Regions from separate parts of the Desulforamulus ruminis DSM 2154 genome, predicted to be linked through region 4. Evidence: riboswitches for the same ligand, from Rfam matches in the RefSeq annotation. Region 4 holds a riboswitch; each other region holds the start of a gene.
The links. A riboswitch is a leader RNA that binds a small molecule or an ion and turns the genes downstream of it on or off. The one in region 4 is predicted to bind cyclic di-AMP.
Positions count from the first base shown of each region.

Region 1: it holds a riboswitch for cyclic di-AMP, as region 4 does, so the genes downstream of both, DESRU_RS02855 (APC family permease) here and DESRU_RS00780 (CAP domain-containing protein) in region 4, are expected to answer to the same signal.
Region 2: it holds a riboswitch for cyclic di-AMP, as region 4 does, so the genes downstream of both, DESRU_RS16080 (ABC transporter ATP-binding protein) here and DESRU_RS00780 (CAP domain-containing protein) in region 4, are expected to answer to the same signal.
Region 3: it holds a riboswitch for cyclic di-AMP, as region 4 does, so the genes downstream of both, DESRU_RS04425 (C40 family peptidase) here and DESRU_RS00780 (CAP domain-containing protein) in region 4, are expected to answer to the same signal.

Region 1 is NC_015589.1:573,688-580,970, forward strand. Features, by position in the region: gene DESRU_RS02835 (sensor histidine kinase) at 1-353, shown strand, start outside; gene DESRU_RS02840 (long-chain-fatty-acid--CoA ligase) at 649-2,310, shown strand; gene DESRU_RS02845 (YtrH family sporulation protein) at 2,425-2,760, shown strand; gene DESRU_RS02850 (sporulation membrane protein YtrI) at 2,757-3,248, shown strand; cyclic di-AMP (ydaO/yuaA leader) riboswitch at 3,406-3,534, shown strand; gene DESRU_RS02855 (APC family permease) at 3,622-5,508, shown strand; gene DESRU_RS02860 (hypothetical protein) at 5,542-7,283, shown strand, end outside.
Region 2 is NC_015589.1:3,240,174-3,247,456, forward strand. Features, by position in the region: gene DESRU_RS16055 (DUF896 domain-containing protein) at 19-348, shown strand; gene DESRU_RS16060 (HAD family hydrolase) at 370-1,095, shown strand; gene DESRU_RS16065 (glycine betaine ABC transporter substrate-binding protein) at 1,191-2,099, opposite strand; gene DESRU_RS16070 (ABC transporter permease) at 2,115-2,732, opposite strand; gene DESRU_RS16075 (ABC transporter permease) at 2,755-3,396, opposite strand; gene DESRU_RS16080 (ABC transporter ATP-binding protein) at 3,393-4,514, opposite strand; cyclic di-AMP (ydaO/yuaA leader) riboswitch at 4,617-4,762, opposite strand; gene DESRU_RS16085 (class I SAM-dependent methyltransferase) at 4,935-5,510, opposite strand; gene DESRU_RS20620 (sporulation protein YjcZ) at 5,734-5,919, opposite strand; gene DESRU_RS16090 (sigma-70 family RNA polymerase sigma factor) at 6,149-6,694, shown strand; gene DESRU_RS19995 (DUF4367 domain-containing protein) at 6,699-7,283, shown strand, end outside.
Region 3 is NC_015589.1:894,399-901,681, reverse strand. Features, by position in the region: gene DESRU_RS04445 (GAF and HD-GYP domain-containing protein) at 1-84, opposite strand, end outside; gene DESRU_RS04440 (GerMN domain-containing protein) at 448-963, opposite strand; gene DESRU_RS04435 (methyl-accepting chemotaxis protein) at 1,165-2,523, opposite strand; gene DESRU_RS04430 (S-layer homology domain-containing protein) at 2,881-4,272, shown strand; gene DESRU_RS04425 (C40 family peptidase) at 4,379-5,029, opposite strand; cyclic di-AMP (ydaO/yuaA leader) riboswitch at 5,036-5,170, opposite strand; gene DESRU_RS04420 (zinc dependent phospholipase C family protein) at 5,324-6,013, shown strand; gene DESRU_RS04415 (sodium-dependent transporter) at 6,053-7,283, opposite strand, start outside.
Region 4 is NC_015589.1:146,140-153,422, forward strand. Features, by position in the region: partial or broken gene DESRU_RS00765 (metal ABC transporter permease) at 1-345, shown strand, start outside; gene yabG (sporulation peptidase YabG) at 1,025-1,942, shown strand; gene DESRU_RS00775 (chymotrypsin family serine protease) at 2,008-3,012, shown strand; cyclic di-AMP (ydaO/yuaA leader) riboswitch at 3,219-3,356, shown strand; gene DESRU_RS00780 (CAP domain-containing protein) at 3,360-4,307, shown strand; gene DESRU_RS00785 (DUF3794 and LysM peptidoglycan-binding domain-containing protein) at 4,498-6,135, shown strand; gene DESRU_RS00790 (DUF3794 domain-containing protein) at 6,164-7,216, shown strand.

The DNA.
Region 1 (7,283 bases), 430 kb from region 4:
ACTCTGAAAACATTGTGTTTGTCACGGATTCTTTACTGCTCAAAAGAGTTTTGGGAAACATGATCAAAAATGCTTTGGAAGCCACCCAACCCGGGGATACGGTGACCCTGGGAGTCAATAAAAAAGAAGATCAAGTTCATTTTTGGGTTCACAACCCAACGGTAATATCCCGGGAAATTCAACTGCAAATTTTTAAGCGATCCTTTTCCACCAAAGGCCAGGGGCGGGGGCTAGGGACCTATAGCATGAAGCTGCTTACGGAACGTTACTTGAAAGGAACGGTTTCCTTTACGGTAACGAAAGAGCAGGGCACAACATTTTATGCCAGTTATCCACTATATCTCATGGATTGAGCAGCGAAGGGTCGGAATGGCCTTCCGCTGTTTTTAGTTCTGCTACAAAGAGCGTAATGACCCGATAGGTCAACGGAACGGCAACCTTTCCGTTGATCTTACCGGTGTTCAGGATTATGCTAAAAACCAGTTAAATTTTCGCTTTATCCGATTCAAGGCATTGAAAATAAAATACTTGCTATTAAAAGCAGGAAATGAGGCATGAAATTTAGAAATTTTAAATACTTTTAAAAGGTAATTATTTATAATTAAGCAAAATATTTACATCTTATGAAAGCTTAGGAGGTCATTTAAGATGGAGGAAAGCCGCTTTTGGCATAAAAATTACCCTGAGGGGATGCCCACTCAGGTGCATATACCGAATCAATCTTTATATCATTTCCTTGATCAAGCCACCCAAAAATACCCGGACCATCAGGCCGTTATTTTTATGAACCAGCAGCTAACTTATTGCGAATTAAAAGAAAGGGTTGATCGATTTGCCACAGCCCTGCACGTACTGGGAGTAAAAAAAGGGGATCGGGTGGCAATCATGCTGCCTAATTGCCCACAAACAGTGATTGCCTATTATGCAGTGATTCGATTAGGCGCCATTGTAGTCATGAATAACCCTCTTTATGTGGAACGGGAGTTGCTTTACCAGTTAAATAATTCAGGGGCAGAGACCATTATTTTTTTGGACCAGTTTCAGCCCAAAATATCGAATATAAAATCACAGACCTCTCTTAAAGTGTTCATTTCCACCGGCATATCCGATTATCTGGCCATGCCGGCAATGCTTCCCGCCCCGGAAACACAACCGGTTCTAAATCCCCCTCCGGGAACGGACATTCTCTGTTTTGAGGACTTGCTGCAGAAGAATTCTCCTAAGCCGCCGGAGGTTGAGTTGGATTTTGAGAAGGAGTTGGCCGTGCTGCAATATACCGGAGGAACCACCGGTGTATCCAAAGGGGCCATGCTGACCCATAAAAATTTGGTGGCCAACGTACTGCAGACCGGTGCCTGGCTGACCATTTGCAAAGAAGCCCGGGAAAGATTTTTTTGTGTATTGCCTTTTTATCATGTCTTTGCCATGACCACGTGCATGAACTTATCCATTTATCTGAGCTCCGCCATGATACTCATTCCCCGTTTGGAATTGAATAATTTATTAAAACTAATTAACGATTACCGCCCCACTATTTTTCAGGCGGTTCCGTCCCTTTATGTGGCCATCATTTCACATCCGGAAGTTCAACAATATGATCTTTCATCCATTAGTTGCTGTCTGAGCGGCGGGGCTCCCCTGCCCATCGAGGTGCAAGAAAAATTTGAAGCCATAACCGGGGGGAAATTGGTGGAGGGCTACGGTTTGACGGAAGCTGCGCCGGTGACCCACTGTAATCCCATTGAAGGAAAGAAGGTCAATGGGTCCATTGGGCTGGCTTTCCCCAATACCGATGTGAAGATTGTAGAAGTGGAAAAGGGTCTGGAGGAAGTACCGCTGGGAGAGACCGGTGAATTATGTATTAAGGGACCTCAGGTGATGAAGGGTTATTGGCATATGCCCGAAGAGACGGCGGCGGCCTTGCGGGACGGCTGGCTTTATACCGGGGATATTGCCCGTATGGATGAGCAGGGTTTTACTTATATTGTAGACCGTAAAAAGGACATGGTCATTACCTGGGGTTATAATGTATATCCCCGAGAGGTGGAAGAGGTTTTATATCAGCACCCCAAGGTTAAAGAAGCGGCGGTCATTGGTATTCCGGACGCCACCCGGGGTGAAGTGATTAAGGCTTTTATCGTTTTAAAAGAGGGGCAGCAGGCCACCAAAGAGGAAATTGCCGGCTTTTGCCGAAAAAATCTGGCCAATTACAAGGTGCCCAGAAAGATTGAATTTCGCAGTGAACTGCCCAAATCTCCTGTGGGTAAAATATTGCGCCGCATGCTGTCGGAAGAGACAAAGCAACCATAACCAAGTATTTTTAAGCAGGCTTAAGGCCTGCTTTTTGCTTATGAGATGAAGGGGTGTAACGGGCATATTTTAGAACTTTTTCTAATAATCATTAGGAGATTGTCCCTGGGAGGGATGCCCGTGGAAACCTTTGAACAAAAAGTGCTTTTAATTTTTTTTACTGCCCTGGGAATTATGCTGGGGGCGGTGCTGATCGGTTCCCTGGCTGCGGTACTGGTACGGGAGCCTTCTCTGACGGTGATGTTAAAATTAGCCCGGGATATTAAAATTTGGGCCATTGCAGCAGCCATCGGGGGAACCTTTTCGACCTTTGAAATTCTGGAAAGCGGTCTTTTTAACGGAGAGGTCCGGGCGGTGGTCAAACAAATTTTTTATATCCTTAGTGCTCTGGCGGGAACCCAGGCCGGTTATTATCTGATACTGGCCATCTGCGGGGGAAGTTCCGAATGAAGTGGAGATGGCTAAAGAGTCTGGCTTTCTTCCTGCTGGGAGCACTGCTGGGAGCTGCGGCAATTAATGTTCTGATTGGCCATCAAGTGGACCGCTTGGCCATGACCAACCGGATTTTACAAACCCGGCTGGAGGATACCACCGTTGAACTGCAAAGAATCAAAGAAAGCTCCAGCCAAAAGGAAAAGTATACTGTGAATGCGGTTGAAACCTACTTATTGCTGGATTCCCGAGAGGGTTTGACCGAATATGACGACATAAGGCTCAAACTGGAAGTGAACGAAAAAATAAAGATCTGGCTGAAACCATTAATGGGTCAAGAGGTAAAAACCCTGGATATCCTTTGGATACCCAGCGTAGTGGATAACCGGGAAATTGAAGTGAATGGAAACCACTACCAATTAAAAACCTATTTAGCTATTATCAGCGAAAAGATCACCCTTTACCTAAAAGTAACGCTTCAAAAAAAGGAAAAAAATCAAGTTTAGAAAAATAAAAAGAGATGAAAAAACAGTCCCTGAAACGATTGATTGAGATTGAGGAAAACCATTTCGTACAAAGAACTAAAACGGATTTTTTTAAAGGAAAATGAGGCTGTACTTTGTAATTTAACAGGCGTAGTATTGGTTCAGTGACAACCATACAATCTTATAAGCGCTGAATTCAGTTGAAACGGGGGAACCAATTTTCAGGGGTGAATCCATCACGTTATGGTAGGGTTAATCTTCGACCCGAATCCGTCAGCTAACCTCGTAAGCGTGGAAGAAATAATCCGGGTTTTGACCTGGATTACTTGTCATGCCATGCCAACGGACGGTGCTTTTAAGCGCCGTTATTTTTATGTTCTGGGAGGCAATAATAATGTTTAGGTACAGCCGGAATTTTCAGTTTGGGGGACAGGTCAATTTGTTTCAAATGTTGAAACGTTTCATTATAGGAAAACCCTTGCATAACCAGGACATTGTCCGGGAAAAGCTTCCCAAATGGAAAGCCCTGGCCATTTTTTCTTCCGATGCTTTATCTTCCGTGGCCTACGGTCCGGAGATGGTGATTGCTATGCTCACCGTTCCGGGATTTGTGGCCTATGGGTATGTGGCGCCGGTATCACTGGCCATCCTGCTTCTTCTAGGGCTGGTGACCATTTCTTATGTCCAGGTGGCCAAGGCCAACCCTGGCGGCGGAGGCTCCTATTCCGTGGGCAAAAAAAATCTGGGGGAGATACCCTCCCTGATCGCCGCCGCCGCTTTGTTAATTGATTATAGCCTTACGGTGGCGGTGAGTATTTCTTCCGGCACCGATGCCATTATCTCAGCCCTGCCTGTTCTAATACCCCATCGCGTGGGTATTGATTTATTTGTATTGTTTGGTATATTAATGCTTATTAACCTGAGGGGCATTCGGGAATCATCCACAGCCTTTGTTTTTCCAACCTATGGTTTTATCCTAGGTATCTTTTTTCTGCTGGGTACCGGCCTGTATCACGCTTTAACCGGAGCCGCTCCGGTGATCCCGTCTTCCTCCCTGGAAGCGCATTTTAACTGGGCTGTTCTTTTTTTAGCCCTGAAGGCTTTTTCTAACGGCTGCAGTTCCATGACCGGGATTGAAGCTATCTCCAACGGAGTTCCCATGTTTAAGGAACCCGGATACCGCAATGCCCAGGTAACCACCTACTGCATGTCCGTCCTGCTGGGAACCATGTTTTTGGGCATTACCTTTTTAAATATGCATTTTCATTTGCTGCAGCAGGAAAATGTAACCATGTTGTCACAGTTGGCGGAAGGTGTATTTGGGCGGGGGTGGCTTTATTATTACATCCAGGTGTTGACCATGTTAATCCTTTACCTGGCGGCCAACACCGCTTATAATGGTTTGCCTCCGCTCCTGTCCCTGCTGGCCAGGGACGGTTACATGCCGAGGTATCTTGCGGCCCGGGGAGACCGATTGGTTTTTTCTAACGGCATTGTTTTTTTAAGTGTTATTTCTGCATTATTAATTATTGGCTATAATGGTAATACGGAACACCTTATCTCTCTATATGCGGTAGGCGTATTCCTTTCCTTCACCATTGCTCAGTCCGGTATGGTGGTGCACTGGCGCCGGGAAGGGACCGCAGGATGGAAAGGAAGAGCCCTGCTAAACGGGGTGGGGGCATCCATCACCGGAATTGTTGTACTGGTGATTATGGTTACTAAATTCACTGCCGGAGCCTGGTTGATCCTGCTGGCCATTCCCCTGCAAATCTATATTTTTAAAAGAATTCATTGCCACTATCAGGACATGAGAGAACAACTGGTTTTACCACAGGAAATATTAGAAAGCCACCAGGTACCGGTTCGTCAGGGCAAACATTGGGTGATTGTTCCGGTGGCGGGGGTTAACCGGGTGGTAGCCAATACCCTGGGTTATGCCAAAAGGCTGTCACCCCATGTGGTGGCATTGTATGTGGCTACCGATGATGTTGCCTATGAAAAAGTTCAGGGGCGTTGGGAGCGATGGAATCCCGGCGTGGAATTAAAAGCCATCAAATCCAACTATCGTACAATTCTAAAACCATTGCTTCAATATATCGATGAGATTGAGCAGATAAGCCAGCCGGAAGACTTTATCACCGTTTTAATACCGGAGTTTGAGACCAAGAAATGGTGGCACAGGCTGCTGCACAATCAAACCGGGTTTATTCTGCGCACGCTGCTAATTATGAATAAGCGTGTAGCTGTTACCGTAGTACCCTATCACCTTGAAAAATGACCCAGAGGGTAAAGAGAATGTGGAGGGAGTTATTTGCAGTTTTTGTTGCGGCAAAAGATTTTTATTCATTTTTTGATATTACTGGTGCTGGTGGGCGCATTCCCCCCTCCCTGCCTGGCCGGGGAAGCCAAAGCGAAGGTTCGGCGTGTTGTAATGGTGATTATGGACCGCATTGATATGGACGATTACAACGGACCCTATCTTCAGAATGTAAAAAGCCTGACCTCCCATGGTTCGGTGGGCTTAATGAATAATAATACCGGTGCAGGGCTTTACCCCATGCATACCTATCCGACCCTTGGCGGGGGAGCCCATCTGGTAGGTGGTCCGGAGGCTCAAAAGGCTTTTAATGAAAACGGTTTTACGTTGCCGCGCAGCGAATATATCAGCCGCACCGGGATACAACCGGAGGCCGGCAATGTGTTTCAGTTGGCGATTGGAGAATTAATCAGAAGAAACAACGAGCTGCCCTACCCGGCTAAGCCCGGCGCCCTGGGAGAGGCCCTGCATCAGGCCGGGTTAAAAACCGCAGTTATAGGCAATTCCGACACGGCGGATCTGCCCAGAAGGCTTGCCTCCACCATCAGTATGGATGGCAGAGGCCTTACCGATATGGGAGATGTGGAAGAGTCGGTCCTCACCCCGGCGGCTCTGGTACCGGGCAGCCTGCAAACCGATTATGCGGCCTTATTGAACCGGTTTGAACAGTTCAGGGAAAAGGGTGCGTCCTTGATGGTCATTGAAACGGGAGACACCACCCGGATTTATGAAGAAAAGGACAAAGCCACGGACAAAGTATATCAGGAACAAAGGGCTGCCGCTTTAATCAGAACCGACCGGTTTATCGGCCAATTGGTTGATAAAATGGATTTTTCCAGGGAAATACTGCTGGTGGTAACTCCCACTCCCACCGAAAAGGCCCTGGGGCAACGAAAAAATTTAACTTTTGTTTTTGCTTTGGGGCCGGGATTTCCTGCCGACACGCTCCTTACCTCAGGGACCACCAAGCGGGACGGGATTATTATGAATACCGATCTTGCTCCGGGTATCTTAACGGCGCTGGGGTTGCCCAAACCGGTAAACATGTCGGGCCGCTCCATTAGTGCTTCTCCATTTCAACCGGAGGAAGGGAGTTTAAGCTATCTCCAAAAGCTAAACCAGGATATTGTAACCGTGGCCCAGGCCAGACTGCCCTTTCATACAACCTACGTAACTCTTCTGATCGGCATATTAGGCCTGGGTATATACAGTTTATGCTTTAACCACCCTATAAAAGGAATCAAACCGCTGGTGCTGGGAATTATGTCCTTTCCTCTAGCCGAACTGCTGCTTCCTCTTTTACCAGGGGCTTCCGTGCCGGTCCTGGCCCTTGAGCTGATTTTGGCCACCGCCGTCATCACCGGCATGGTTGTTTGGATCGACAGGATAAAAGGAAACCAGGCTTTGATTTTTATTTCCCTCCTTACCGCTTTTTTAATTTTAATGGATATTATGAACGGCTCTTTTCTGATGAAGAGATCCTTGTTGGGTTATGATCCCATTGTGGGTGCAAGATTCTACGGCATTGGCAATGAATATGCGGGTGTTCTGATGGGGGCTTTACTCTTAGGCACTACGGCTGCGCTTGAATTTTGGCGGCCATGGCGTAAGTACCTTCTGGTTGCCAGCGGACTGATGTATCTTTTTACCGTTTATGCCGTGGGCGCGCCTCATTTAGGCACCAAGGTGGGCGGAGCTATTACGGTGATCCCTACCTTTCTTTTAACTTTTTTGCT
Region 2 (7,283 bases), 870 kb from region 4:
TGGATGCGAGGTGATATCATGATTACCAAAGAACTGGTTGACCGCATCAACGCGTTGGCCCGCAAGCAAAGAACCGAAGGACTGTCCAAAGAAGAAAAAGCCGAGCAGGATCAACTGCGCCAACAATACTTAAAGGGCATTCGCGGGCAGGTCATCGACGCCCTGTCCAATATTAAGTTCGTCGAAGACGGCCCCGCAAGCTGCGGCTGCGGTGAACATCAAAACCACGGCAACAATAGTTGCGGCTGTGGGCACCCCCCTCACGCTGCTCATAAGCACCAGCATGGCCAGAACGGAAGCTGCGGCTGTGGCGGGCATCACCATGGTCCAAAGGACGTTAAACATTAATTTGGACAAGCGGAGGGCTTCATGTTTAAAACCATTTTATTTGACCTTGACGGCACACTGCTGCCCATGGATTTAAATCATTTTTTAACTAACTATTTTGGAGGGATATCCCGTTATTTTGCAGGGCTTTATGATCCCAAAACCCTACAACAATGCATTTGGGCCTCCACCGAAGCCATGATCCGGGACAACCGGCCGGATAAAACCAACCAGGATGTTTTTATGGAAGATTTTTTTGCCCGGCTGGAAGGTTCCCCGGATCAGCTCATGCCGTTGTTCGACCGGTTCTATGATCAGGAGTTTGGCAGCCTGGCCTGCTGCACCGAACCCACCCCATTGTCCAGGCAAATTTGTCTGGAACTGCATGAAAAGGGCTACCAACTGGTGCTGGCCACCAATCCCATTTTCCCGGACACAGCCATCCTGCACCGCATGCGCTGGGCCGGCATCCATGATATTCCCTGGGCCCTGGTAACCACTTACGAAAACTGCCATTACTGCAAGCCCAATCCGAATTATTTTAAGGAAATCCTGGAAACCATCGGGGCCAAGCCGGAAGAAACGCTGATGGTGGGGAATGATACCAAAGAAGACCTGATCGCCGGTAAACTGGGAATTAAAACCTATCTGGTTACGGACAACCTCATTGATCATGGACAAGAGGAACGGGATGCGGATTTTGAAGGCCGGCTGGAAGACTTTATGGCCTATGCCCGCAGCCTTCCCCGGGCTAAACAAAAAGACTAATCCCCACTAAGTGGGGATTTATTATAATCCGGATCTCTGATTACGGCAGCCAAAAACGGGAGTCAGACTGTTCACAGCCTGCCCCCGTTTTCCCTTTATATTAGTCCTTTGCTTTGTAAAAATTCTTTTGCCACTTCTGCTTCGGACCGGCCCTCCACAGCGGTTTGATAATTTAACTGCTGCATTTCTTCATCGCTAATTTGTCCGGCCAGTTGATTTAAAACCTCTTCCAACTCCGGGTGCTTCTCCAAGGTATTCATATTAACGGTTGGCGCACAGTAGTAGGGAGGAAAGAAATTTTTATCGTCTTCCAATAAGACCAGATTATATTTGATCAATTCACCATCGGTGGCAAAGGCATTGGTCACCGAAATATTTTTATTGGCAATGGCCTGATAGCGCAAAGCAATTTCCATGGCCTGTTCCTTGGCAAAACTAATATTATAGGCTTCCTTAAGACCCTTCAACCCATCTTCCCGATTAATAAATTCCTGGTCCGTTCCAAAAATCAGCGGCTGAGAAAGCAGCGCCAAATCGGAAACTTTCTTTAAGTTATTCTCTTTGGCCGTTTCCTGACGAACCGCAATGGCATAAGTATTATTAAAACCCAAGGGTTCCAGCCATTTAATATGATGCTGCTGGTTATATTCCTTTTGCACGATTTCATAAACTTTGTCCGGATCGGTTTCAACAGGCAGGTTCAAAACAGCCATTAACCCCGTGCCGGTATAGTCGGCATATACATCCAGATCCCCTTTTTTCAGGGCCTGGAAGCACACCAGGGTCCCTCCCAGATTCAACTTTCGTTCCACCTGCAGGTCTGTCTTGGCTTCAATTAATTGAGCCATAAGCTCTCCAAGAACGATGTTTTCATTAAAATTTTTGGAACCGACCACAATTTTATCCTTTCCCCCGGCTGTATCTGATCCGTTACCACAACCGGTGAAGGCCAGCGTTAGGATGAGTAATGATGCCAGTAAAATATAAAACTTTTTTCCTCTCATTCGTACCTCCCTCATTTAAGTGGATCCCCGTGCCCTCAGGCCCTTGGGAACCGTTATTTTCTCTAAAGTGCTTAATAGTAAGTCCGATAGTACGGCCAGCAACGCAGCCGGTATGGCGGCAGACAAAATCATGGCATTATCGGCCAGTTGAATCCCTCTCCAAATGGGGCTGCCCAAACCTCCGGCGCCAATTAGAGTGCCTATGGTGGCAATGCCGATGGCGGTTACCATGGCCACACGAAACCCGGATAACATAACGGGAAGAGCAATGGGCAATTGAACCTGCCATAATAATTGCAGCCTGGTCATTCCCATCCCTCGGCCCGCTTCAATCAAATTGGCTTCTACACCCTTTAAGCCCAAATAAGTATTTCTTACAATGGGCAGCAAAGAATAGACCACTAAGGCGGCTACTAAACTGCCATTGCCCAGTCCAAAGTAATAAAGGGCGATGGCCAGCAGCGCCAGGCTGGGGATGGTTTGCAGCATATCAATCAGGCCCAGTACCGGTTCCGCCAGAGAACGGACTTGCAATAGCAGGATGCCCATGGGGATCCCGATGAGTGCGGCAATAAATACCCCCGAGGCCGAAAGCCACAAATGTTCCATGGCAAGGGATGTTATTTCAACCATATTCCACCTCCTTCATGATGATTTATTTGGCCTTTAAGCCCTGGGGCGTCACCGCTTTTTCAACCTGTGTGATGACAAAACCAAATATTAGGGCCAGGATTGAGGCCGGAATGGTGCCGGCCAGAATTAAATGGATGTTTACCATGCTGATGCCCCCGAGGATTAAATCGCCAAGGCCGCCGGCGCCAATTAAAGCCGCCACCGTAGCCCAACTGACGATGTAGATGGTGGAGATCTTAACCCCACCCATAATCAACGGGAGGGCCAGAGGTAACTTTACCATGGTCAGAAGCTCCCATTGATTCATGCCCATCCCCCTCCCCGCCTCAACCAAGGCCGGATTCACCTCTCTAATCCCGGTGTAGGTGTTGCGAAGAATGGGAAAAATGGAATATAAGAACAAGATGCTCATGGCGGGGAGCAGGCCGATGCCCAGAATGGGAAAGGCAAAGCCGAAGAAAGCCAGACTGGGTATGGTTTGTATGGTTCCAATGATACCTAAAACATACCGGGCGGCTTTTTCCCGGCCCGCCAGCCAGATACCCAGGGGAATGGCTAACATTGCCCCTAAAGCAACCGAGCCGGCCGTAATATAAATGTGCTGCCAGGTTAACGTTAGTATCTCTACATGACGGCTCATCACGGTTTGTATTAAATCATTCATGCGCTCTCTTCCTCACCCCAAACAACATTGGCCAGCGCGTTCACCATACTGGTGCGGGTAACAATCCCCACCACTTTACGCTGGGCGTCTTCTACCGGGATATAGTCCAATTTTTGATTCACCAGCAGATCAAAGGCGTCCCGGGACGGCGAGCCGGCCGCCACAGTGGGAACCTTGCTATAGGCCAGATCGGCCACCTGGTTGGCTTCTTTATGATCCCGCAGTGTTTCCACCGAAACGGTACCCAACAGCCGCTGCTGATTGTCCACCACCAGCAGGGTGTTTACTCTTTTACGTTTCATCAAGGCCACCGCTTCGGCAATCCCCTTTTCCGGGCCGATCAGTACCGGATTGGCATTCATGATACTCTCCACCGCCTGCAGCTCTTGGCCGTTTGTTCTGTGCTTACCGATGAAATCAATCACAAAATCATTGGCCGGCTTGCGCAACAGCCTATCCGGAGTATCCAACTGGACAATTTTACCGTCTTTCATGAGCACAATCCGATCCGCCAATTTTAGGGCTTCATCCATGTCGTGCGTGACAAAAACAATGGTTTTATGCAGCTTGCTTTGCAGATTCTTTAATTCATCCTGGAGACTTTCCCGGGTAATCGGGTCCAGGGCGCCAAAGGGTTCATCCATTAGAATGATGGACGGTTCGGCGGCCAGTGCTCTTAGCACGCCGATACGCTGCTGCTGCCCGCCGCTTAATTCATTGGGATAACGATGGGCATACAAATCCGGGTCCATATCCACCAGTTCCAGTAACTCTCTAACCCGCTTCAGGCGGCGTTCTTTATCCCAGCCCAAAAGGCGGGGAACCACGTCCACGTTTTCTTGGATGCTCATATTCGGGAATAATCCGATTTGTTGAATGACATAGCCAATTTCCCGCCGCAGCATAACCGGATTCATTTCCATGATATTTCTACCCTTTACAAACAAACTGCCGGATGTCGGTTCCACCAGACGGTTGATCATCTTTAAAGTGGTGGTCTTGCCACAGCCACTGGGACCGATTAGAACCAGAAACTCCCCTTCCTGGATATGTAGATCCAACTGATCTACCACCACAAGGTTTCCAAAAGACTTTGTCAATTTCTCAAACTTAATCATATTTCACCTCCATTCAACTTAAATCAAAAAACCCTTGGAAGAATTATCCAAGGGGAAGGGGCATAAAAATGTATAACAAACAGCCAAAAGGTTTGGCTGTTATTGTCAACTTTTCTACGCCTACGAAGTTAGCTGACGGGTTCGGATTGAAAAGTATAACCCTAACAGTGTGAACACACTGTATTAACCCCAATTCATTTTTGGTTCCCCCGCTCTCTCATCAATGAGAGACTAAGCGAAAACAATATAATATTTTTATATTCTTAATTTTATCATAACAGGTTAAATTATTATAATCTTATAAACATCGTTGATATGGCATTTCACAAGATATTCAGTGATATAGCACAATTAATACTACAAATGCTAAAACATATTTCCTCATACTGTGGATAAGGATAGATTTAAAAGAATGAATTCTCAGGCTTTTTGGGCCACCAGACCATAAAAAGAATCGCTGAGATGGATATCTTGGATGGATTGCAGACCCAGCTCCCCTAAAATATGGATCAGATCCTCTTGGGCTAAACGGTGTTTCACCGGCGGTCCCATGGGCATATCCCGCTTCTGCCACTCAATAATCGCTATCCTGCCCCCACTTTTTAAGATACGGATGACCTGAAGCAAATACGCTTTCAGTTCCGGAACTTCATGGAGTACAAAAGCCAAAAAAACAAAGGTTGTGGAATCGCTGGCCAGGGAAAATTGATTTTCCTCCACTTTCAATAACTCCAGGTTCCCAATTCCCTCCACTGCCGACCGATTCTTGACTTCCATTAACATCTCTTCTGAAATATCCAAGGCAAAGACCTTTCCTTCTTCGCCCACCATCTTGGCCGCCGGAATGGTGAAATAGCCGATGCCGCATCCAATATCTGCAACCACATCTCCGGGCTGCAGACCAAATTTTTGCAGTGTTTCCACAGGCGGCAACATTTTTCTTCTCTCCGGATTATCTAACTTGTGCTTTTGTTTAGCATCAAATACGTGCGGCATTGAACCCCTCCCTAAATATCCCTGGACGATCCGTTTTTAAATTGACGGACGGTCTCGCCTATTCAAAATATTATAACAAAGTGTGGTTTTCAGAACAAATCCTCCCAGATTTAGAACAACTCTCCTGAATGGCAAAGAATCCGGAACACAGGAAAAACACCGTGGGCGAAAAACTCACGGTGCTTTCCGGGAGGAACCAGGGCATCCCTCTTTATTAAAAAGCTTATTTAGGAGCGCTATACCCGTAAAACCCTCCACCAAGGAACAATAAAATTAAAATTAAAAACAGAATAAAGGCTGGAAAAGAACCATAACCTCCACAACCTGAACCGCATCCGGTATTGCAGCCCGTGTTACATCCAGTATCGCAACCGGTATTGCAACCTGCACCACCATATCCTTGACCCATTCAGATAACCTCCTTAATTTTTAATGGAAGCTGCTTCCTCTTACATAATATGGAATTAGAGGTAATATGTGATGCTCTATTTCATCCACTAAAAATATTTCTGTATCGTTTAGAAGGAAATCATTCTTTTTTCTTGTAATGGTTTGCAGGTTTGATCGTATTCACATATAGAGGAACCTGGCCAGGAATAAATCCTCTAAAGGAGTAAAAAATGGAGAAAGCTTTTTCAATGTTTTTTAAAAAAGATCTTTTTCTTCGGCCTGAATCCCAAATTGAACCGGAACAATTTACCCATATTTTTGACAGTTACTACCAACGCCTCTATAACTATATCCGTTATCGCATTGGCAATTCTCATGAGTCCGAAGAAGTTACCAGCCAGGTCTTCGAAAAAATTTACCGTAAAATCAGCACTTTTCAACCGGAAAGAGGCTCTCTGGAAGTCTGGCTTTTCGCCATCGCCCATCATGCCGTAAACGACTATCACCGGCAAAAGAAACACCGGGCATGGTTTTCCTTAGAGAGCATCCGGGATTTAATCTCCCGGCAGCCCGGTCCCGAGGAGACCGCACTGAAAAATGAGGATCACCACCGGCTTCTTGCGGCCCTTGATTCGCTGGGCAGCAGGGAACGCAACATCATTGCCATGAAATTTGCCGGTGGACTGAAAAATCGTGAAATAGCGGAACTAACGGGTCTTTCCGAAAGCAATGTAGGCGTGATCCTTTACCGGTCACTGCAGCAATTGCGAAACCTGCTGGAAGGAAAGGAGTAAGATAATGAAAGACAATCATCTGGCGCAACGCTTCAGTATGGATGTAGACCATATCCTGGAGAGCAACCTTCCATGCAATACGGGGGATACTCCCCTGGAATACAGGGAACTTTTACAGTTGGCTTCGGTACTGAAAGAAACGGATTTCAGCTCGCAAAGCCAAGCCCGGGAAAAGCTTCGTTTGAACCTGGCAAGCCTTTCCTCCGGTAAAAATACAGGTAAATTTATGAAGGGAGCCATGATGAAGACACTTTTTAAAATACAACGTCCCGCTCTAGTTCTGGCCGCAGCGGCGGTTATCGCCCTCTTTAGCATTACCCTGATTTTCCCAGGCAAACTGATGGCCATGGCCACCACGGCAGGCGTCAACATTATTAAAACATTGGGGCTGAGCGATCACATCACAGTTATACAGGTAGAAAATCCTTCGCCCGTCAGCAGCACGCCAAGCCAGAAGAGTTCCCCGGAGGGAGAAGAGTCATCTAAAGAAGGAAGCTTTAAGGCAATAATTAGAAAAGCAACTGAGCCTGTAGGCGACGACGTGCTTCATTACTCTCAACTGAAGGAAGCCCAACAAGCCACTGCCTTC
Region 3 (7,283 bases), 750 kb from region 4:
GAGCCTTTTTTCCAATTCGCGCTTGCTTAGCCCGGAACAAATCTTGGTACTGACTGTGGAAAAAATTTCTTCTTGCGAGGACATTTAAACACCCTCTTCTTTACTATGAATTTGCAATTATGAATAGATCGTCTTAAATATATGATAATGATAATCTTTTTCATCGTCAAGTAAAATTATGGTAGTCCAACCATTCTAATGACTCGTAAAGACTAAAATTATATTAAAAAAGATGCCGACCAAAATAAAGGAAAAAACGCTAGAACACGGATTGTTACGAACTCTTTGATTTTCTTTAATATCCGTGCCAATTCCTATCATCCGTTCAATCCGTGTTCTATTCTATCAATATAAAGTAACGCTTTATTCCTTTAAACGTTAAAACCCCCAAGCTGCGATACACCAGGCTTGGAGGTTTAAAAACAGGATCCTTGCAAAGTCCTAAACTTATTTTTTTATCATACTTTCATCCCGGGTCAGGGGTTTGTCGTAAATGGCATGCCCCGTTGACAGAGGCTGGCGGTCTACCTGCAGCATCACTTTATTAAACTCAGGCAGTTCCGTAATGGTGTTCACCACCGCATTTATGGCAATAAACTCACCGGTGGAGCCCTGCAGATTAGCAAAGGCTTTATTAAAATTCAGGATAATAGTGTCGCCTTCCTTCTGATAATAAACCAATTCCGTTCCTTCGGGCAGTACGGCAGCATGCTTGCCGGGTTTGGTCAATTCGCTGATCAAGGCTACCACCATATCTCCGGGTTTATCAATTTCCCGCACCTCAGACACTAAACCATCCGCCTGCTCATTACCAAAGTACAGGGTTACTTTCACCTTGTCCTCCGCCGTCTCCTGAACCTGGGGTTTAGGCTGTTCCTTCAGGGTAGGGGCTTTTTCTCCACAGGCTGTTAATGACAGGGACAAAAGCAAGAGAAGAAATACAGCAATTCGCTTCATTTTCATTATTCAACCTCCACTAATAATTTTTCAGTAACACTATAATTTATACTACAAAAAGAAATCATTGTGTTTAATTTTTCATTCTTAGTATATGCCATACCGTCCATTCTTACAAATTCATACCGACCCGGTATAAAGCAACAAAAGCCCTACCATCTATTAAGACGTTACAGGCTTTTGTTTTGTTACTCTAAAATTTGAAGATTATAATTTAAACCTCTCGGAAAGCTCCTCTAAATCCGCAGCCATCCTGGTAAGGGCCTCCGCCGATGCACTGACCTCCTCCATGGTGGCTGTTTGCTCCTGGGAGGCGGCGGCCACATTTTGAATCCCTGAGGACATTTGCTCGGTGGCGGCGGCAACGTCTTGAATCTGATGGCTTAACTGTTGGACTGTGGTAATGATACTGTTAAAGGATTCTCCCACTTCGTTGACAACCAGATTGCCGGCCTCAACTTCCTGAGTACTGGCTGTCATGGTTTCCACTCCAACCCCGGCCTCCTCCTGAATGGTGACAATCAGGGTTTTAATTTCTTTCGCTGCACTGGCCGAACGTTCAGCCAGCTTGCGAACCTCCTCAGCCACCACGGCAAAGCCCTTTCCTTGATCCCCTGCTCTGGCCGCTTCGATGGCCGCATTTAATGCCAGGAGGTTGGTCTGGTCGGCAATTTGGGTTATCAATTCTACAATCTGGGAAATTTCATTGGATCTTTCGCTCAGATTATGAATACTGCGCCCCACAAGGTCCGTGGAACTGCCAATGCTTTTCATCTGAGAGGTTACTCTGTAGATGCCTTCACTTCCGCCCTCTGCATACTGGGAAGCCTGTTCCGAAGCAAAAGCAACCACCTGGGTATTTTCCGTTACCCGCTCTACGGTGGAGGCCAGTTCCGACATGGTAGAGGCTGCTTCATTGGTGCTGGCGGTAATTTGCTGTGAACTGGAAGACAACTGCTGAGCCGCAGAAGCAACCTGCTCGGACTTGTGGCGCAGTTGACCGGCAATATCCTTTAAACTGACCACCATTTGATTAAAAGCAGTGGCCAGTAAGCCAATTTCATCACAGCTTTTTACCTGAATTTCTTCAACCGTCAAATCCCCTCCGGCTACTCTTCCGGCAACCTGCTCCATCTGCCTAATGGGATTGGTAACAGCACCGGTGGCAAACCAGGCAACCGCCCCGGCAATTACCGCCACAAATACCATGGCGCTGATAAAAAAGGTTTGTACACCCGAAAGGTCTTGATGGCTGAGGGCAGCCAATTGCTTCATATGATATAGGGCAAAAAGATTCATCACCAGAAAGAGAAAAATCATACAGGCGAAACCACTCATAATTTTTACTTTAATAGAACATTTCATTTTATGGAAAGTAGCATAAAAGTCGCATTTTCTACAGTTACCAATTTTCTGAGCCATGGTTCCCTGGAGTTGTCCCTTACAAAGGGTTTTGGATACCTTCCAGCATTCACTGCCTCTTTTTTCTATGAAGGCGGGACATTGGTTCTTTCTATCCTCCGGGCATTTTAAATGTTCCCAGCAGTTGATAAGATGATTCGCCATAATCAATCCTCCCACACGTTTTTTAGCTTTTATCATTAAACGGTCTTAATTTTAAAAAACTTTAGTCTAACTATATTCTGCTAATCCTAAATATAATTTTTTTGACATAAAATGTCAATTGGTTGACTAAAAATAAATAAATAATTCTGCATATAATGATAATTTAATTTATTCCGATGATTATTGCTTTAATATGATCTCCCTACTGGAACAGGAATATATTTTAGTATGCACCCTGCCATTTAAAATTCCGTTGGCGTAAATAAAAGAGAGTAGAGATCCCTCTCCGGCAGGCGCCCCGGTTGACGGGTCTCACCCACTGGGAATTTAGACTTTGTTCTTTGAAAGGAGAAAAAGATGAGGAAAATTAGCAAGCTGTTGATGGTTCTGCTGTCCATATGTCTGCTTTCCACCTTGTTTGCCGGTTCTGTTTGGGCCGATTCTGGGAAGAAGAATAAGGGCAACCAAGGAATGAGGGGATACCAGGGGAAATCCACGGTTTTTGTGGATGTTAATAACCACTGGGCGAAAAATGACATTGAAAAACTCCAATTTAAAGGGATCATGAAGGGTTATGAAAACCAGCAGTTCATGCCCGAACGTTCTGTGACTAAAAACGAAGCCATCGCCATCATTATGAGAGTGGTTAACCATGAGGAGATTTCTTTCAATAAGGTTGACGCCTTTAAGAATATCTTTCCCAGTTGGATGGGTTTGGCACCTGTTCAAGCCTACGATGCAGGGATTATCGCAGACTGGGAACTAGTCAACTGGAATGGCAACCAGCCGGCTACACGGATTGAAGTGGCCATGTGGCTGAGCCGTGCCTCCGAGGATAAAGATGTTTCTCTGGAGGAAATGTTGTCCTACGCCAAGGATGTAAAGCAGCTTAGCAAAGATGAACTTGTATACGCAGCGGTCATGTATAACAAAGGGATTATGAAAGGCTCTGCCAACGGCTACCTAAACCCCTATAAAGCCATTTCCAGGGGTGAGTTTGCCGTAATGATCTCCCGGTTTATGAACAGTGAAGGTCTTGATGACCAGGATCCGGACGATGAGGATTCTTCCACCGTTGTTATTAAACAGTTAGTCCCCGCTAACAAGGCTAAAATCGATGTGGATACCAGGGAATTTAAAATCCGCTTTTCGGAAGAATTGACTTTAGCAGAGGGTAAGGATAGGGAAGATTTGCTTGAGGCCGTAAGAATACTTCGCTATGAAAAAGGTGCCTGGGCCAATACCAATCTGGACTTTACCATTGTCTTCAGCGAAAATGATGATGATCTGGTGATCAAGCTAGACCGTGATGAAAAGCTGGCCGGCAACACCAAATATTGCATTACCTTGGCTGATAATATGCTGGAAACCGTAGCAGATGACTCCGACGATGCTAAAACTTTTACAGCTATTGCTAAAGGGGAATGGACCTTTGCTACCGGAGAAAATGAGTTAGCCCTGGAAAAGGCGACAGCCAGCAGCAAAAATACGGTTGTACTTCAGTTCAATGAAACTCTTCAGAAAGGTGAAGACTTTAGTTCCAGCGGGGCCGGAATTCACATTTTGAAGGGGCATAAGGAACTGGATATCGACGCAGCGGGGATCTCCAAGAATAAGCTGACCGTTACCTTGGATGCAGACGACAGCCTTGAAGACGGTGAAGACTATAAGGTATGGATCGGCGAGGGTGTGATTGATTACTTTGCAATGAACGAAGATGACGCTTTAACCTTTGAGTACCAAGAATAAATAAACGGCACCTTTACGGTGCCGTTTATTTATTCCTGAAGCAGGTCTGTATTTTCAGGAAGTTTTTCATACTTAAACCCCGGAAATCTCTCCGGGGTTTTATAAGCTAGGGAATAATTCTGTTGGCTCCGCGGTAATTTTTAGACCAGTAGCTGTCGGCGAGGGAATCAATCCGGACACCCCTGGAACTGGAAGAGTGAATAAATTGATTATTACCGATATAAATACCGGAATGGTTAATTCCGCTTCCTCCAGTATTAAAGAACACCAGGTCTGCGGGTTCCAATTGTTCCTTCTTAATGACAGTACCGGCGTTGTATTGCCCGGCAGCAGTATGGACCAAATCAATATTAAAATTTTTAAAGACATAACGTACGTAACCGGAGCAGTCAAAACCTGCGGGGCTCTCTCCACCTGAACGATATTTGGACCCGATCAGTGTCTTGGCAAAATCCAGTACAGCGGTAATTCTGCCGCCCCCTCTGGAAACCTGCTGTTGGGATTGATTGGCAGACGAACGAACAGACTGATTTACTGAGTCCGGCAGGTTTAAAACCTGGCCAACGCTAAGATTGTCGCTAGTTAATTGATTGATTTGCTTTAAAGCCTCTACAGTAGTTCCATTCCGGTTGGCAATAGCCCACAGGCTATCTCCCTGGGCTACGGTAACTTGTGCCGCGTAGGCGGAACCCGTTCCTAGAACCGTTGCCAGACATACGGAAGCAACCAGTAAGGAAAGTTTCCTCCTTATTGACAAACGCTCTTTCCCCCACTTTCTACTCCTACGGGGTTAGCTGACGGGTTCGGACCGAAAGATAGCCCGCTACCAACAGGTAGTTCACCCCCAAAATAACGGTTCCCCCGTTTCCTCAAAATAGAAATTAGGCGCCCATTTTATATTTTATTAGCTATTTCGCCATTTGTTTCCAGTTTCCTGCTTAAAAAATGAGATTTATTCTTTTTTCTCTAAAATAGGTCCTTTTTCCTATAAAAGAAGGTTATTCATATTTTCCCCTGATTTTGGAAACAATCATCCTAGGAGAGTGCTTAAATGACCTTAACCCATGCTACATGGAACTGCGCCAAAGTAATGTTGGCTCTGACCCTGCCCTTTCAGGCGGTTATCCCCAATCAGCAGAGAGATACGCACCATTTTTGCAACCGGCAGGCCATTGAAATCCTTAAGCAGGACGGTTTTCACAAAGAAGCAAAGCTCGCTCATTCCTATCTATATGCCATGGATCGTGGTTCGGTCTGGTGTGACAGGGGATTTAAAAATATCAGCCATTATTATGATTCGCGGGAGGGAACCGGCCTTTGGCGCGGTCCCGACGCATCAACGGAATGCCTGCAATATTTTAACCGCGCACTTAAAAAGTGGCAGCGGGGTTATTATAAGGAAGCCTTTTTTTATCTGGGCGCAGCCTGCCATATCGTTCAGGATTTATGCGTGCCTCATCACGCCAGGGGACAGGTTTTAGGAGGTCACAAATTTTTTGAAGATCGGGCCAGAGATCAATACGAGAATTACTCCCTTTATTCCGGTGGAATTTATCATTTGTCAGACCGCCCGGAGGACTGGGTCAGAAAAAATGCTTCCTTTTCCTCGGACTTTCTTTCGCAAGTGACGGATAACAGACCTCTATCCGTCATCGATGAGACCATTCAAATTTTATTAAAAAGGGCCCAGAGAACCACTGCCGGGTTCCTGCAATTTTCTATTCATCATATGAAGATATAAGTAAAACCCCGCCACAGCGGGGTTTACTTATATTACAGTTTAATCAAACAAACCCAGGCCGCTCAGCAACACAATCACGATGGCCACCGGCACCACAAACCGGACGACTAACCAATATCCTTGAATCAGCCTCTTGTTATTCAAGCTCCCGGAGTTGGATATTTCATCGGCTATATCCCACCGGCTTAGCTTCCAGCCGGCAAAAAGAGCAATGGCTAGACCGGTAATGGGAAGCAACAAGTTGGAACTGGTATAATCATAAAGATCAAACAAGGTCTTACCAAACAGGTGGAAATCTGCCAACAGGCTGTTGGAAAGAGTAGCCGTACTTCCAATCAGGGCCATCCCCAGGGCGGTAACCACCGTGGCTCTTTTTCTGGACCAATTTCTTTCCTCACGCAAGTAAGCAACCGGCACTTCAAAAAGCGAGATCATGGCACCGGTGGCGGCGATGGAACTTAAGATAAAGAAAAGCGTCAGGAACACCTGTCCGAAGGGCATGGAATTAAATACCATGGGAATGGTCATAAAGAGCAATTTAGCACCATCTGTAGGACTAAAACCAAAGGCAAAGACCGCCGGGAAAATAGCCATGCCGGCCATCATGGAAACCACAGTATCGGCCAAGGCAACCTTTACCCCGGTGCCGATCAGGTTTTCCCCTTTGCCAATATAACTGCCGTAAGTAATCATGGCACCCATACCTACAGACAGTTTAAAGAAGGCCAGACCCATGGCCGCTAAAACCGTAGCCCCGGTAATTTGGGCAAAGTCGGGTTTAAAGAGAAAGGCCAGTCCTTCACTGGCTCCGGGTAAAGTCAGGGCCCGGATATCGCAGATCAGCAATAAAACAAACAAAATAGGCAGCAGGGTTTTGGTCATCCGTTCAATGCCGTTCTTAACTCCTGCCAAAATTACGGCACCGGTTACAATCAAAACAATCCACTGCCAGATTAAAGGGGACCAAACACTGCTGACAAAGGTGTTAAAGGCCTGCTCGGATACCTTTGGATCCGCAGTCATTAACCCCCCGCCAATGGCTTTAAAAATATAAGCATATACCCAGCCGGCCACCGAGGTATAAAAAGCCATAATCAAAAAAGCAGCCACTGCACCGGAAAGTCCGGCAAAAAACCAGGGGGTGGACGGAGCCAATCTTTTAAAGGACCCTACTGCTGCGGCATTGGAACGGCGGCCAATGACAAATTCGGAAATCATAACGGGCAATCCAATTAAACAGACACATAATAAATAAATAAGAATAAATGCG
Region 4 (7,283 bases):
CGCAGCGTTGTTGGATGTATCCATTGCCGGCAGCATGGCAGTGATGACGGGAATTGCTTTCTTGCTGGTATTTGTTTTTGCCCCGCACAGAGGACTTATCAGTGCCTTGCGCAGGCGAAGAAACCAGAAAATACAGTTTGCAAAAATGACAATCCTGTTCCATCTTTACAACTATGAAGACAGTGAGGACGAAGCAACTAGAGCCGGGATTGACGACATACAGACTCATTGCGCTGGGATACCGCCTTTACGAAGAATGTCATAGTCCTCTTGCAAAAAGAAAATTGTATAGAGTTTGAGGATGGCGTGGTCAAACTGACCGATCAAGGCCGTCTAACAAAGGTCTGCAACGATAGTGATTATTCTCGGGGTGAATCGGCGTTTACATTTGCACGGCAGGCTGAAAGCGATTTGATGGAAAAAAACATAGTTAATATGAAAAAGCGGCTGGCCGTATTTCCGGTCAGCCTTTTTTATGCGCGCCGGCATGGGCGTTATCTATAGGGTGAAAATTCCGAACGGCGAAGATAGCGATAACCGTAGCCTAAGGTAAGGGTGTCCGTCGCGAGATGAATCTAAAGGAAGTCAGCGGCTTTCCTGCGCCCAGGGACCGAAGAAATGCCGAGTTTTTCACCAATGCAAGCCAGCGAAACGACCCGCGAAGAAAGTTGTACAAAACTAATGGAACGGGTGATAGCAAAGGACAATATGTACTATGCATTACACCGAGTCCAGTCTAATAAAGGTGCGACTGATATAGATGGAATGACCATAGAATCCCTTTGGCCATTGCTGAAAGATCACTGGCCTGAAATTTAGAGAACAACTCCTGAACGGAACCTATCAACCTAAACCTGTACGTCTAGTGGAAAACATTTTATAAATTAATAAAGCCCTGGACCCCGCCTACTCTTATTGCCAATTTACCGACGGCATTCTAAAAAATTCCAGGTCCTTAAAGGATTACTCACAACCCTGTAGCCCCCGACATAAGATGAAGCAAACCTAAAAAGGGGGGGGTACGGTGTCAAAGATACAGGAGGGTGATATTGTTGCCCGAAAATCCTATGAAAATGATTTGTTTTTTAAAGTTACCGATATATACCGTGGCGATGACGGGCGGGATTATGCTGTTATAAAAGGTTTGGATATAAGATTATTCGCCAGTTCTCCTGTGGATGACTTACAAAAGATTGACGCCAAGGATGTCGCTACTTATTGGACCCAAACACTTCGCAAAAACGCCGAAATTATGGACCGGGTCATGAAGCGCCGGGTAGAGGAAAGGGGCCACCGGATTAAACGGTGTACCGATGGCCACTGTTTTTTGTCGCGCACCGGCAGAGTCGAGGGGCAGCAGGAGACAGATGAGATTGAGGGTTTTGATGTGCCCGGTAGTGTACTGCATTTAGACGGAGATAAAGATTACCTGGATTTGTGTATGACCACATACCGAAATCTTTCTATTCCTGCCTATGGTTACGCAGTAAAAGAAGAAGAACAGCCCAAAAGGGTCAAAGAGCTGCTGCAAAAACACTACCCGGATATCCTGGTACTTACCGGGCATGACGGTTTAAAAAAAGGGGCCAAAGATTTAACGGATATTAACAATTATCATAATACCAAGTATTTTATTGAGGCGGTAAAAATTGCCCGCACCTTTGAAAAAAGCAAAGACGATCTGGTGATCTTTGCCGGGGCCTGCCAATCTTGCTATGAGGCCATTCTCAGCTCCGGATCAAACTTTGCCAGCTCCCCCAAAAGAGTATTGATTCATGCCTTTGATCCGGTCTTTGTGGTGGAGAAAATTGCTTATACCTCCATCCATGATCCTATTGCCATTCGGGAGATTATCTCCAGTACCATTACCGGATTTGATGGAATTGGGGGGCTGGAAACCCGGGGTAAACACCGCCTGGGTGTTCCTAAAACAAACTATTAAATGAGTAGCCCTTTGAATTCCTCCGCATATGATGATTTAGGAGTTTATAGGGAGGGATTTCCTTTATGGATAAGCATTTAAAGACCGTTGAACGTGCCCGGTGGAGGCTGCTGGGCATGAATAATGTTGTAGGCGTGGGTGTTGGTTACAAGCATGTGGGCTTGGAACGGACGGAAAGGCCCGCCATTATTGTATTTGTTAAAAAGAAAGAGACTTCTGAGAATCTCAGCAGGGAAAATCTTGTACCTTATAAAATTAACGGCCTGGAAACAGACGTCATCGAAATTGGCGAAGTCCGCTTGTTGAGTGAACGCACCCAGGTCATTCGACCGGCCCAACCCGGGGTCAGTATCGGCCATTACCGCATTACCGCCGGTACCTTTGGGGCCGTGGTGCGGGACCGGGATACCGGGGAAAAATTAATTCTTTCCAATAATCATATTTTAGCCAATGCCTCCAATGGCAATGACGGCCGGGCCGCTGTGGGAGATCCCATTTTACAGCCCGGGGAATATGATGGCGGCACCAAAGATAACCGGATTGCCACTTTGCTCCGGTACATTCCCCTGCAAAAGGGAGAATCTCTAGCCACCTGTCCGGTAGCCAACGTTGCGGCCCGGTTGGCCAATATTTTGGTGCATACCCTTCGACCCAATTATGATTTAAGATTTTTTAAGCGCGGCAGGGCGGAAAATTTGGTTGACTGTGCCGTGGCCCGGCCGGTTCGCGAGAATGTTATCTTTGAAGAAGTTCTGGGGATTGGGCGAATTGAAGGGTTGGCTGAAGCCAGACCCGGCATGCCGGTTGTAAAAAGCGGCAGAACCACCGGTATCACCAAGGGGACCGTTACTGCCGTAGGTGCTACGCTGGAGGTAAAACTGGACGATGAAAGCACCGCTCATTTTAGCGGCCAGGTGGTGACCAATATGAAGTCCCAGGGCGGAGACAGCGGGTCCCTGGTGCTGACGGAAGGCAACCGGGCCGTTGGTCTGCTGTTTGCAGGTTCTGATAAAGTGACGGTATTTAACCCTATTCAACGGGTACTGGAAAAATTAAATGTGGAGTTATAAGCTAGACCAACCCCGGGGACGAAAATCCCGGGGTTTTGTTCCATAGTAAATAATGGTATAGATGATCAATCATGAGAATTTATCCAGAAACTTTGATCATTGCCTATAGAATCTAATTGATTCAATGATTGGCATGTCATACGGTTTTTGTAAGAAAATCCATTTTTTTGTATATTTAGGACAGGCCTTCCGGTTCTGCCGGAAGGGTAAAATTCATGCCGAATCCCGGGAGGTCCCGGGTACGGAGGAACCAGCCATTTGGGGGTGAATCCTTTTATTTTTTAGGTAGGGTTATCCTTGCCCGAACCCGTCAGCTAACTCCGGAGGCAAAAAGGAGGAGAAAGAAAGTGCAGTTTCGTTTAAAAAGAGTTTCCATGTTTCTTGCGACCTTGTTCACGCTCGCCTTTCTGGTATCCATGGCTAGCCCCCAAGCGGCTTTGGCTGTAGACAAGGATGGCCAGCAAATGGTTGCCCTGGTGAATGCGAATCGGTCTAAAGCGGGACTTCCGGCCCTGCAGTACGATTCCCAGCTATGTGCTCAGGCAGCCCAACTCTTAAGCGCCTACCAGAAGACCGGCCAGATTCCCAGCACCGCAAACCTGTATCAGGTAGCTAAAAACGGAGGTTACAAATCCCTTGGACAAACCGTTGTCCGCGGTAGCGATGTAAAGGCCATGGTTGATAAGCAACTAACTTGCTATGGCAACAGCTCGGTTTTAAACGCCAAGTACGACTGCGTGGGTGTGGCCATGGTCAACACCACCAGTGGCAAGCTTTGTGTTCAACTACTGGCCACCAAGGGAAGCAGTAAGCCCGCAACGCCGAAGCCTACGCCCACGCCGACCCCCACTCCTACACCTGGGGATGGGGAACCAAATGAAGGCTCCGGTTCCTCGGATGCCAGCATGAACCAGTTGCAGCAGCAGGTAGTGGATCTGGTCAACGCGGAACGGGCCAAACAGGGACTTAAACCGGTGGTGGCCAAGCAGGACTTAACCGCTGTAGCTCAGTTAAAGGCTCAGGATATGTACAATAAAAAATATTTTTCTCACACTTCTCCCACTTACGGTTCCCCCTTTGACATGATGCGCCAGCAGGGAATTAGTTACACGGCCGCCGGCGAAAATATTGCCATGGGACAGAAGACCGCCCAGCAGGTCATGACCGACTGGATGAACAGCTCCGGTCACCGGGCGAACATTTTAAATGCCAATTATAATGAAATTGGTGTGGGAGTTTACCAGAGTTATAATGGTTATGGTTATATCTGGGTGCAGGAATTTGCCCGCAGATAACGTTTCGGGACAAACCGTGTCCTTGGAATAAAGCCTGGATAATGAACAAAATACCAGAATAAGGCAGCAGGAGGATATATTTCCTCCTGTTTTTTTTCATTTTCTTGAGGATTGACCACATTTTCAGCACATTTCTCCAGCCAAACCAATATATATATTAAGGAGATATTCTGAAAGGAGGCTATGATAAATGGCCATGAAGAGGCAGCCTAAGACGCGGTACCGTAAAACACGCGCCTACGAGAGAGCCGGAACCACGACCGAACCGTTAAGAACAGAAAGGCTGACCGTGGAAGAGGTAATCGCTGAAAATACCGAGCAAACCATAGTTCGTGGAACCCTCTCCGTACCAGAGGAAAAACCCGAAATTGAAGAGATCCTTGCCATTGACACCAAGGTTAAGCTGAGGAAGGTTGAGGTTATTCCCGATAAGGTTATTGTTGAAGGAACCCTTAAACTGAGAGTGATGTATTCTGCCTTTAAAGATGACCAGTCTGTACACACCTTTCATGACGAAATCGATTTTGTGGATTTTGTGGATGTTGAAGGCGCCCGTCCCGGCATGAACAAGGAAGTTGACATTGTGGTAGAGGATGTGAGCCTGACCAGAAATCCCAAGTGCGCCGCGGATTGGGATGTAGCGGCAGTAATTATGGTTACGGCCAGGATCACCGAAACCCGTGAAGTGGATGCCCTGGTTGAATGCCCGGAGGGGTTTGAATGCGAGTCCGAACAAATGAATCTGGAGCAATTGGTAGGCAGTGGCTCCAAACAAGTATTGATTGATGACGAATTTGAAATTCCGGAACGCAAGCCCGATGTTGAAAAGGTCCTGCGCTGCATGTGCGATGTTGAAATCACCAATGTTAAAATTATCCGCAATAAAGTAATCATTGACGGTGAAGTGGAACTGGAGTGCCTTTACACCGCCATGAAAGACGACCAGAAAGTCCATACCTTTGAGAATACCTTTAATTTTACTGATTTTATTGAAATTGAAGGCGCCGAGCAGGGCATGATCGCCAAAGTAGACGTCATGGTGGAGAGTTGCTTTGTTGAAGAGGATGAAGACAATGCATGCCTGCTGTCTCCCACCATTGTCTTAAATGTCACCGCCCGGGTGGTTGAAAACCGGGAAGTGAGTGTAATTACCGAAGTGAAAGGCGCTGAATCCCTAAAAACCGCTACCCTGGCCATGGAGAGCCTGGTGGGCGAAGAATGCAAACAGGTGGTTATCCGGGATTTCAAAGAACCGCCGCATCATAAGCCGGATGTTGACAAAGTCCGGGATATTAAGATTGGCGACATCGTTATCAAGGACAGTGACGTTATCCAGGATAAAGTGCTGGTCCGGGGCACCATCGAGTTCCAGGTGATTTATACCTCGGTGAAGAAGGATCAGGCCGTCCACATGATTCACCGGAAGGTTACTTTCAAGACCTTCATTGACGTTCCCGGCGCCCGCCCTGATGACAATGTAGACTTTGATATAAACGTGGAATGGACCAATGCTAAGATGGACGGTTGCGACCTGCTGATCGAAGCGGTTCTGGAAATTTGCGCCAGGGTTACCGAAACGGTGCGGCGGGAAATTGTGACCGGTGTAAGCCTGCCGGAACCTACTCCTGCTCCTACGGAGGAGCCTGAAGCGTGCGTGCCCGGAACGGTCTTTAATTACACCATCCAGCAGGGAGATACCCTGAGCAAACTGGCCCAGCGTTATGGCACCACCGTCAGTGCCATTAGAAGAGCCAATCCCGAGATTACCAATGTTAACCAATTAACCGTGGGGCAGGTAATCAAAATTCCTTGCGCTGCCAAGGGTTAATTATATAAACCTATAAGGAGGTATAAAAATGCCTAACGGTACTCTTCCACTCGATTGCGTTCTTGTGAAGCTGCCCATTGTTTTAGCCGACGTCCCAGGATCCATTTCTGTGGATAACGTAACATGCCTGGAAGAAGTGGCTAGAAAAGTGGATCATATTGATGTGGTGGTGCGGGATTTGGAAGCAGATCCCCACTTCACCACCGAGGTGGGTTGCAACAGCCCTAAGGCCACCATCCATTTTGGAGAGCCCCAGTGCGGACCCAGCTTCATTCGCAGTATCACCATTCATGGTGAAATCCATAAACAGATTTATTATGTCAACAAAGATGATGATGTCCGTCATATGGCCGAAGATATTCCCTTTACCAAAAATATTGTTTTAAATCCGCCACTGCCGGTTAGCAATCCCGGCAACGTGGACATTGACTTCCGCAATGTGGATGTAAACGTTGATTTTGAGCTGCCGAGGGCTTCCCGTATTCAGCAGGTGGCCACCATTTCCTTTGTTTTAAAGATTACCGAAGACCAACAGGTATTTATCCGCGTTTGCCCGTCTCCGGATCAGATTTGCGGCACCGAGCTGGTAGCGGATCCCAGTCTGGAAAACTGGTTGGGAGATAACACGCCGGTGGCCTGGAGCGCCAGCAATGTAGTCCGGTCCGACACAGCCCACACCGGTACTTACTCGGCCCAACTGGGCGATAACCGCCAGGAAAGTGCAAACTTGAGCCAGACCATTAATGCTACTTTTGCCCGGGCCGGTTTGAATTACCGGATGTGCTTCTGGGCCAGATCGGTTGCTCCCGAGGCTCAAATTGGAACCCAAGCCAATCAGTTTACACTGACGGCTGAACTGGTCTTTTTTGATGCCAATGGAAACCGCCTGGCCGGGTCTACGGTGACCCGTACCGGCACCGAATTAAGCAATGGCTGGCAGCAGATTTGCGCGCAGAATGTTACTGCGCCGGAGGGCACTGCTCTTGCCCTGGTATCCTTCCTGTTCGAGCCCAATAATGTGCAGCCCCCCAACGGGTCCGCCGTACTCATTGATGATGTTTCCGTCATGTGCATGAGCTAAGAGAAGCATTCGCTAGACCTATTAGCTGTCCGAAGCCCGGGCAGCTTGCTTTTTTTATTCTCTGGGA